DNA from 3 places in the Streptomyces sp. NPDC058632 genome. Region 3 is predicted to be linked to each of the others. Evidence: riboswitches for the same ligand, from Rfam matches in the RefSeq annotation. Region 3 holds a riboswitch; each other region holds the start of a gene.
The links. A riboswitch is a leader RNA that binds a small molecule or an ion and turns the genes downstream of it on or off. The one in region 3 is predicted to bind thiamine pyrophosphate.
Positions count from the first base shown of each region.

Region 1 (3,268 bases), on a different contig from region 3:
GGTCTTGACGTCGTCACGGTCGGGCAGGCCCAGGTGCTCCTTGGGCGTGACGTAGCAGAGCATCGCCGTACCCCACCAGGCGATCATCGCCGCACCGATACCGGAGGTGATGTGGTCGTACGCGGGCGCGACGTCCGTCGTCAGCGGGCCGAGCGTATAGAACGGGGCTTCATCGCAGATCTCCTGCTGGAGTTCGATGTTCTCCTTGATCTTGTGCATCGGGACATGTCCCGGGCCCTCGATCATGGTCTGCACATTCAAATGCCTGGCGACCCGGTTGAGTTCCCCGAGCGTGCGCAACTCCGCGAACTGGGCCTCGTCGTTGGCGTCGGCGATCGAGCCCGGCCGCAGACCGTCGCCGAGCGAGTAGGTGACGTCGTACGCCGCGAGGATCTCGCAGAGTTCCTCGAAGTTCTCGTACAGGAACGACTCCTTGTGGTGCGCCAGGCACCATGCCGCCATGATCGAGCCGCCGCGCGAGACGATGCCCGTCTTGCGGTGGGCGGTGAGCGGCACATACGCCAGCCGTACGCCCGCGTGGACCGTCATGTAGTCCACGCCCTGTTCGGCCTGTTCGACGACCGTGTCCTTGTAGATCTCCCAGGTCAGCTCCTCGGCCCTGCCGTCGACCTTCTCCAGTGCCTGGTAGAGCGGCACTGTCCCGATGGGGACGGGGGAGTTGCGCAGCACCCACTCCCGGGTGGTGTGGATGTTGCGGCCGGTGGACAGGTCCATGACCGTGTCGGCACCCCACCGGGTCGCCCAGGTCATCTTCTCCACCTCCTCCTCGATGGAGGAGGTCACCGCGGAGTTGCCGATGTTGGCGTTGACTTTCACCAGAAACCGTTTGCCGATGATCATCGGCTCGATCTCCGGATGGTTGACATTGGCAGGCAGCACCGCGCGGCCTGCCGCGATCTCCTCACGCACGACCTCCGGCGACACGTTCTCCCGGATGGCCACGTACTCCATCTCGGGCGTGATCTCGCCGCGGCGTGCGTACGCCAACTGTGTGACCGCCCCGCCCGCGCGGCCCCGGCGCGGCTGACGTGGCCGGCCGGGGAACACCGCGTCGAGATTGCGCAGTCCACCGCGTGGCGAGGTGTGCTTGATCCCGTCGTCCTCGGGGCGGACCGGACGACCCGCGTATTCCTCGGTGTCACCGCGCGCGATGACCCAGTTCTCCCGCAGCGGCGCCAGCCCTCTGCGCACATCGGTGTCGACCAGGGGGTCGGTGTACGGGCCCGATGTGTCGTACAGCGTGACCGACTGCCCGTTGGTGAGGTGCACCTGACGGACCGGCACCCGCAGGTCGGGGCGTGTGCCCTCGACATACACCTTGTGCCAGCCGATGGACTTCCCGTCCTCCTCCCGCACCGACGCTTCCGTCGGATCCTGGGTGGAGGCAGGCGTGCGTGCGTCCTTGTTGGTCATGAGACCTACTCCCTACGCCGGCATTACCCGGTAACAGGTTCAGCGGTCGACGCAGCGGCTTCCGTCCGTCGGCGTTCCGTGTGAAACATCACTCGGACAACGGTGATGTTTCATGTGAAACGTCGCTGGGACAGAGGTCAGCGCCCTCTCAGCCCGGTGCTCCGAGCTCCCGCGTGTACAAAAGGTGCCTCCACGCTAGCGGGAATTCTGGCGCGGTGAACAGAGGGCCCTCGTTGTTCTTGCGATGATCGGGCGGTGACCTCGACGCAGCCTCCCCCGTACCCGCCGCCCGAACCACCCCGCGGCTCCGGCGCCCGAACCGGCGGCGACCGTGGCAGAGGGCCCGCGCCCGACAACGGCCTGAACCGTGGGGAGGACCAGGGAGACGGTCCCGGCTCCGGAGGCTGGTTCGGGCATGGACACGATCCCGGCGAGGCACCTGCGGCACAGAGCCACCTGCCCGGCCGGGTCCCGGCTCACGGGCCGAGGCAGGGCCGGGGAGGGCAAGGCCGAGCCCGCGGCCAGGATCACGGTCCGGGTCATGACCACAGACCGGACCCCGGTGGCGGGGGCCGCGGGCGTGGCCCGAACTCCGGTGACGGACCGAACTCGGGCGGTGGACACGGCGGTCCGCCTCCAGGCGACGGCGGGCACCAGCACAGTCCGGGCTCCGATGGCGGGAACGGCCACGGGCACAGTCACAGCCACGGCCCGGCCGCCCCTGTCTCGAAGCACCTGCGCAAGGTCATCGCGGCGGTCCTCATCCCGTTCGGCGCTGCGGTGCTGATCGGTCTCGCGGTGCTGTGGCCGGGTGGCGCACCCGGCCACGAACGCACCGGTGTCGGCTTCGACCGGCAGACGCAGCAGGCCACGGTCACCAAGGTGGACGAGGTGAGCTGTTCGTCCGTCAACGCGTCCGGAGGCGTCCCGACCGGCGACACCTCGACGGCCGAGGGATCCTCCGCGCAGCAGCAGGCGGACGGCACGTGCAAGAAGGCGACGATCAGGGTCGACACCGGCGACGATGTGGGCCGCACCTTCACCGAGATCGTGCAGCCGGACCAGTCACGGCAGCTGAGCGAAGGCCAGGAGGTCGTGGTCGCCTACGAGCCCTCCGCTCCGAGGGATCTCCAGTACTCGGTCGCCGATGTGAACCGGCGCGTGCCGCTGGCCCTGCTCGCCGGTATCTTCGCGGTCGCCGTCGTGGTCGTCGGACGGCTGCGCGGTGTGATGGCACTGGTCGCACTGGCGGTCAGCTTCCTGGTGCTGAACTTCTTCATCCTGCCCGCGATCCTGCAGGGATCGAACCCCTTGGCCGTGGCGGTGGTGGGGGCGAGCGCCATCATGCTGCAAGCCCTGTATCTCTGCCACGGACTGTCGGCACGCACCTCCGTGGCGGTGCTCGGCACCCTGATCTCGCTGCTGCTGATCGGCATTCTGGGCTCGGTCTTCATCAGCTGGGCAGCGCTGACCGGCGACACCGACGACAACACCGGGCTGATCCACGGCCTCTACCCCGACATCGACATGAGCGGTCTGCTGCTGGCCGGCATCATCATCGGATCACTCGGTGTGCTCGACGACGTGACGGTCACGCAGACGTCGGCCGTCTGGGAACTGCACGAGGCCAACCCGTCGATGGGCCGGCGCGGACTGTATCGCGCGGGCATCCGCATCGGCCGCGACCACATCGCGTCCGTCGTCAACACCCTGGTCCTCGCCTACGCGGGCGCCGCGCTGCCCTTGCTGCTGCTGTTCTCCATCGCACAGAGCAGTGTGGGGACGGTCGCCAACAGCGAGCTGGTGGCGCAGGAGATCGTGCGTACGCTGATCG
Region 1 covers NZ_JBHXQZ010000058.1:17,630-20,897, forward strand. Annotated here, with positions in the region: gene thiC (phosphomethylpyrimidine synthase ThiC) at 1-1,434, opposite strand, end outside; TPP riboswitch at 1,427-1,617, opposite strand; gene ACFWVE_RS21890 (YibE/F family protein) at 1,891-3,268, shown strand, end outside.
Region 1: it holds a riboswitch for thiamine pyrophosphate, as region 3 does, so the genes downstream of both, thiC (phosphomethylpyrimidine synthase ThiC) here and thiO (glycine oxidase ThiO) in region 3, are expected to answer to the same signal.

Region 2 (3,268 bases), on a different contig from region 3:
AGTGATCACGGTCGTCGCCGACACCGGCGCGTACGCCGTCGGCTGGCGGTTCGGCACGCACAAGCTCGCCCCGCGCATCAGCCCCGGCAAGACCCGCGAGGGCCTGCTGGGCGCGGTCGGGTTCGCCATGGTGGCGGGCGCACTGTGCATGCAGTTCCTGATCGAAGGCGGCACCTGGTGGCAGGGGCTGCTGCTCGGCCTCGCGGTCTCGGTCAGCGCCACCCTCGGCGACCTGGGTGAATCCATGATCAAGCGGGACCTCGGCATCAAGGACATGGGCACACTGCTCCCGGGGCACGGCGGCATCATGGACCGGCTGGACTCGCTGCTGCCGACGGCGCCGGTGGTGTGGTTGCTGTTGGTGGTGTTCGTCGGCTCGGGGTGAGGGAAGGCCACGGTGCCGCGCGGCGGTAGCCGCACGTGGGTACGGTATGGACCGGCTGGACTCGCTGCTGCCGACGGCGCCGGTGGTGTGGTTGCTGTTGGTGATCTTCGTCGGCTCGGGTTGACGGTCATCAGGTACGCTGGAAGGGCCTGCGGCACTGGCTGCGGGCCCTTTTCACATTCCCCCGCCGATGCGGGGGTGTCCCGACGGTACGGCCATGCCGGAGCCAGGAGACCTGAGCCCTCCCCGCCGATACGGGGGTGCCGTAGGACCCGTCGTCATGAGGAGTTGCCCGACCGTGGCCCGTCCTGCTCCCGGTGAGCTCGCCTTCGTCGCCCCCCGCGGAGCGAAGAAGCCGCCGCGGCACCTTGCCGACCTCACGCCCGCCGAGCGCAAGGAGGCGGTCGCAGCGGCCGGTGAGAAGCCGTTCCGGGCGAAGCAGCTCTCGCAGCACTACTTCGCGCGGTACGCGCACGACCCGGAGCAGTGGACCGACATTCCCGCCGGTTCCCGGTCCAAGCTGCAGGAGGTGCTGCTTCCGGAGCTGATGTCGGTGGTCCGGCATCTGTCCACCGACCAGGGCACCACCCGCAAGACGCTGTGGAAGCTGTTCGACGGGACGCTCGTCGAGTCGGTGCTCATGCGCTACCCGGACAGGGTGACGATGTGCATCAGCTCGCAGGCGGGCTGCGGCATGAACTGCCCGTTCTGCGCGACCGGGCAGGCCGGTCTCGACCGGAACCTGTCCACCGCGGAGATCGTGCACCAGATCGTGGACGGGATGCGGTCGCTGCGGGACGGGGAGGTCCCCGGTGGGCCGGCGCGGCTGAGCAACATCGTCTTCATGGGGATGGGCGAGCCGCTCGCCAACTACAACCGGGTCGTCGGCGCCATCCGCCGCCTGACCGACCCCGAGCCGGACGGTCTCGGGCTGTCCCAGCGCGGGATCACCGTGTCGACGGTCGGGCTCGTGCCGGCGATCAACCGGTTCTCCGACGAGGGCTTCAAGTGCCGCCTCGCCATCTCCCTGCACGCGCCCGACGACGAACTGCGCGACACCCTCGTCCCCGTGAACACGCGGTGGAAGGTGCGCGAGGTCCTGGACTCCGGGTTCGAGTACGCGGCCAGGTCCGGGCGGCGGCTGTCCATCGAGTACGCGCTGATCCGGGACATCAACGACCAGGCGTGGCGCGGTGACCGGCTCGGGCGGCTGCTGAAGGGCAAGCCCGTGCACGTCAACCTCATCCCGCTCAACCCGACGCCCGGCTCCAAGTGGACCGCCTCGCGGCCCGAGGACGAGAAGGCGTTCGTGGACGCGATCGCCTCGCACGGTGTGCCGGTGACGATCCGGGACACCCGTGGACAGGAGATCGACGGGGCCTGCGGTCAGCTCGCCGCGAGCGAGCGGTAACCTGACCGGCACAGGAACAACAACTGCATACCGGGCCATCACACGTTCATATTCCGACAGGGGAGCGCCACAGCGCTGAGAGTGCGGCATCGGCCGCAGACCCTCCGAACCTCGCCCAGGTCATTCTGGGTAGGGAGATCGGTCATCACTCGAGCTGTTGCGCCCTGCCCGGGACACCCGCAGGGGTCCCGGGCAGGGCCGCGTCTCTTCCTGGTCACCCCCAGGAGGAAATACCGGTGAACATCACCAAGAAGGTCACGAGCCTGGCCGTAGGGCTGGGTCTGGTCACACTGTCCGCCTGTGGTTCCTCGTCCGACGGGTCGGACGGCTCCGGCGGCGACGGCCGAAGCGGCGGCGGTTCGAAGACCGTCACGCTCGTCAGCCACAACTCGTGGGCCGCGTCCGAGGACGTCGTCGCGGCCTTCGAGAAGCAGACCGGCTACCGGCTGAAGGTCCTGGAGGACGGCGACGCCGGGCAGGCCGTCAACAAGGCGATCCTGACCAAGGACAACCCCCAGGGCGACGTCTTCTTCGGCGTCGACAACACCCTGCTGTCCCGCGCCCTCGACAACGGGCTGTTCCAGCCGTACGAGGCGAAGGGCTCCGACCTCGTCCTTCCCGAGTACCGCGCCGACGAGGACAAGCACCGGGTCACCCCCGTCGACACCGGTGACGTCTGCGTCAACTACGACAAGGCATGGTTCGAGGAGCGCGACCTGGCCCCGCCGCGGACCTTCGACGACCTGGCCGAGCCCGCGTACAAGGACCTGCTCGTCACGTCGAACGCCTCCACCTCCTCGCCCGGCCTCGGCTTCGTCCTCGGCACCGCCGCCAAGTACGGCGACGAGAACTGGCAGGACTACTGGAAGAAGCTCAAGGCCAATGGCGTGAAGGTGGTCGACGGCTGGGAGCAGGCCTACAACGAGGAGTTCTCCGGCTCGGCCGGCGGCAAGCAGGCGGGGGGCGACCGGCCGCTGGTGGTGTCCTACGCCTCCTCGCCGCCCGCCGAGGTGATCTACGCCGACCCGAAGCCGAGGACCGCGCCCACCGGTGTCGCCGACGGCACCTGCTTCCGCCAGGTGGAGTACGCGGGGCTGCTGAGCAACGCGCAGAACCCCGAGGGCGGCAAGGCGCTGCTCGACTTCCTGATCAGCAAGCCGTTCCAGGACGACATGCCGCTCAACATGTTCGTCTACCCGGTGCGGGAGGCCGCCCAGGTGCCCGAGGAGTTCGTGGAGTTCGGACCGCAGGCCGAGAACCCCGAGACCATGGACCCGGCGAAGATCGCCGACCACCGTGACCAGTGGATCAAGTCGTGGACCTCGCTCGTCCTGAAGTGAGCCGTCCTGAAGTGAGCCGTCCCGAAGTGAGCCGGGCCGCGGCGCGGCGGCGCGGGGCCGCGGCCCGGCTCGCCCTGATGGTCTTGCCCGTCGCGTTCTTCGCCGTCTTCTTCGCCCACCCCGTCGCCGCGA
Region 2 covers NZ_JBHXQZ010000008.1:59,090-62,357, forward strand. Annotated here, with positions in the region: gene ACFWVE_RS05435 (phosphatidate cytidylyltransferase) at 1-385, shown strand, start outside; gene rlmN (23S rRNA (adenine(2503)-C(2))-methyltransferase RlmN) at 666-1,796, shown strand; TPP riboswitch at 1,845-1,950, shown strand; gene ACFWVE_RS05445 (thiamine ABC transporter substrate binding subunit) at 2,033-3,136, shown strand; gene ACFWVE_RS05450 (ABC transporter permease) at 3,214-3,268, shown strand, end outside.
Region 2: it holds a riboswitch for thiamine pyrophosphate, as region 3 does, so the genes downstream of both, ACFWVE_RS05445 (thiamine ABC transporter substrate binding subunit) here and thiO (glycine oxidase ThiO) in region 3, are expected to answer to the same signal.

Region 3 (3,268 bases):
GTCCAGCACCGACAGGACCGAGCCGTGCACCGAGGCGTTCACCCGACGCATCGCGACGGTCGTCAGCTCCGTCCCGGACGCCACCAGCGCCCGCTCCAGCACCTCGAGGCTGGGCGCACCGCCGGTCCCCATGATCAGCCGGGACGTGAGGGACGTACCGCCGAGAACGAACGGATCGTCGGCCATGGTCAGCCTCCTTGGACGGCGGTCAGGACTTCCACCCGGTCCCCCTCGGAGAGGGACGTGAGCGGCCACTGCGCACGCGGGACGACGGTCTCGTTGAGGGCGGCGGCCACCCCGGAGGGAGCAGAGGTCAGGGTGGCGACCAGCGCGTCGAGCGCCGTACCCGGAGCCACCTCGCGCGGCTCCCCGTTGACGCAGACGGAGACGGTGCCGGTCCGGCCGGCCGGGACCTTCGCCGGATCGTTCATGCGGGCTGCTCCGTGAGTGCGGCGGCGGTGAACCGCCGGGGAGTGAAGGGGCGGGCCTCGGCCGGGAGTTCACCGGTGGTCAGAACCTCGGCCAGGGCGTCGCCGGTGACCGGCGTGAGCAGCACGCCGTTGCGGTGGTGCCCGGTCGCGAGGACCAGCCCCGCCAGCGCGGACGGACCGAGCAGCGGCGCGTTGTCCGGGGAGCCGGGGCGCAGCCCGGCCCGGGTCTCGGTGAACGGCAGTTCGGTGATCCCGGGGACGAGTTCGTGGGCGTCGCGCAGCAGTTCGTACACCCCGCCCGCGGTGACGGTCGTGTCCCAGCCCTGTTCCTCGCTGGTCGCCCCGATCACCAGCTCGCCGTTCTCGCGCGGCACCAGGTACACATGGCTGCCGCGCACCACCGCGCGTACCGTCCGGCTCAGGAGCGGACCGAACCGGTCCGGCATCGCCAGCCGGACCACCTGCCCCTTCACGGGACGTACCGGAGGCCGTACCTCCGCCGGGATCCCCGCGAGCCGCCCGCTCAGGCTGCCCCCGGCGAGCACCACCTGTCCGGCGCCCAGAGCGGTGCCGTCGGCGGTGACCACGCCCGTGGCCCGCTCCCCGCTGACGGTGAGCCGCTCGGCCCACGCGCGGTGCAGGACCACGCCCGCCCGCTCGCAGGCAGTCACCAGCGCGGCCGCCAGGCGCCGGGGGTCGATCTGGTGGTCGCCGTCCACCCGCAGCCCGCCGCGCACCCCCGGGGCGAGCATCGGTTCCAGGCGCCGGCAGTCCCGCCCGGACAGCCACTGCGAGTCGAGCCCCGACTGCTGCTGCAGGACGTGCAGTTCGCGCAGATGGGCGCGGTCGTCGGCGTCCAGTGCGACCGCGAGTGTGCCGCAGCGGCGGTAGCCGAGGTCGTGGCCGGTGGCCTCGGTGAGCTCGGCGGCGAAGTCGGGGTAGCGGCGCGCGGAGGCGAGATTCAGACCGAGCAGGGTCTGCTCGCCGTAGTGCAGTTCCGTGACGGCGGCCAGCATCCCGGCGGCCACCCGGGCGGCACCGGCGCCCGGTTCGGGGTCCAGCACGGTCGTGGCCAGCCCGCGCTGTGCGGCCCGCCAGGCCGTGACCAGGCCGATGATCCCGCCCCCGACGACGAGGACGTCCGGAGAACGTCCCGGGGCGTGCGGGGTGCCCGGGGCGTCCGGGGTACCCGAGGCACCTGAGGTGTGCGTGGGCGACATGGGCGTCCAGCCCCTCCCTTCGCCGGCATGACCCGGATCAGGTTCATACGGTCGGAGGCCGCCAGCCTCCCTCTCAGCCCGGTGCGTCCGGACTCCCGCGCGTGTTCTACGGTGGCCAGCCTAGCCCTCGAACAATGCCGGAACAACGAACGCGTAGGGAGCCTTCACATGGCCGGTTCGCTCGACGGCCTAGTCCTCTCCCCGGTCGCCGACCAGGCGCCGGGGCAGGTCGGTGCCCGCACCCGGTTCGTCTACCACGAGCGGGACGGCCGGATCTGGGCCGAGTACGCGGGCGGTGACGTCGTCCGCGGGCACCTGGTGGGCACCAGGGAAGGGGACCGGCTGGACTTCCGGTACGTGCAGCTGGGGCGGGACGGCACCACCTCGAGCGGACACTGCGCGTCGACGGTCGTGGAACTGCCCGACGGGAGGGTGCGGCTGGAGGAGACCTGGGAGTGGGAGTCGCAGCCGGGCAGCGGCACCAGCGTGGTGGAGCAGCTCACGACCCCCTGACCGGACCGGACCCTGGGACCGACCGGCCACGGGACGGGTGTCTATGGTGATCAGGTGAGCGAGCAGACGCAGGAACGAGGGTCGTCCGGGCCGCGGCGCGTGGTGGTGACGGGAGCCGGCATGGCCGGTGTGCAGACCGCCGTCGCCCTCCGCGAGCAGGGCTTCACCGGCGCCGTGACCCTCATCGGCGCCGAGCCCCACCAGCCGTACGACAGACCGCCGTTGTCCAAGGCCGTCCTGCTCGGGACGGCGGAGGACTCCGCCCTCGACGTCGACTTCGAGGCACTCGGCATCGAACTGCGGCTCGGCTGCGAGGTGTTCGGGCTGCGCCCCGCCGACCACGAGCTGGACACGGAGGCAGGGCCGGTCCCCTACGACGTCCTGGTCGTCGCGACCGGCGCCGAACCGGTCCGGCTGCCGGGCACCGAAGGGGTCCCCGGCGTCCACCTGCTGCGCACCCTGGACGACGCCGAACGGCTGCGGCCGGTGCTCGCGCGCCGGCAGGACGTGGTGGTCGTCGGCGCCGGCTGGATCGGCGCCGAGTTCGCCACGGCGGCGCGCGAGGCGGGCTGCGCGGTCACCGTCGTGGAGGCCGCCGCCCGCCCGCTGGCCGAGGCGCTGCCCGCCGAGGTGGCCGCCCCGATGACCTCCTGGTACGGCGACGCGGGAGTGGAGCTGCGGACGCACGCGCGCGTGGAGCGCGTCGAGCCGGGCGCGGTGGTGCTGGACGACGGCTCGCGGCTGGCCGCGGACGCCGTCGTCGTCGGGATCGGTGCCCGCCCCGCAACCGCCTGGCTGGCCGGCTCCGGTATCGAGCTGGGCCGGTACGGCGAGGTGGTCGCCGACGCCCGCCTGACGACCTCAGTGCCGGACGTGTACGCGGTCGGCGACTGCGCGTCCTTCCCCTCGGAGCGGTACGGCGAACGCCTGCTGGTGCACCACTGGGACAACGCCCTCCAGGGCCCGCGCACGGTCGCGGCGAACATCGCCGGGGCGGCCACCGGTGAGCCCCCGGCGGTGTACGACCCGGTGCCGTACTTCTGGTCCGAGCAGTTCGGACGCTTCGTCCAGTACGCCGGACACCACGCGGACGCCGACCGGACG
Region 3 covers NZ_JBHXQZ010000046.1:9,923-13,190, reverse strand. Annotated here, with positions in the region: gene ACFWVE_RS18915 (thiazole synthase) at 1-186, opposite strand, end outside; gene thiS (sulfur carrier protein ThiS) at 189-431, opposite strand; gene thiO (glycine oxidase ThiO) at 428-1,651, opposite strand; TPP riboswitch at 1,649-1,760, opposite strand; gene ACFWVE_RS18900 (hypothetical protein) at 1,820-2,164, shown strand; gene ACFWVE_RS18895 (NAD(P)/FAD-dependent oxidoreductase) at 2,219-3,268, shown strand, end outside.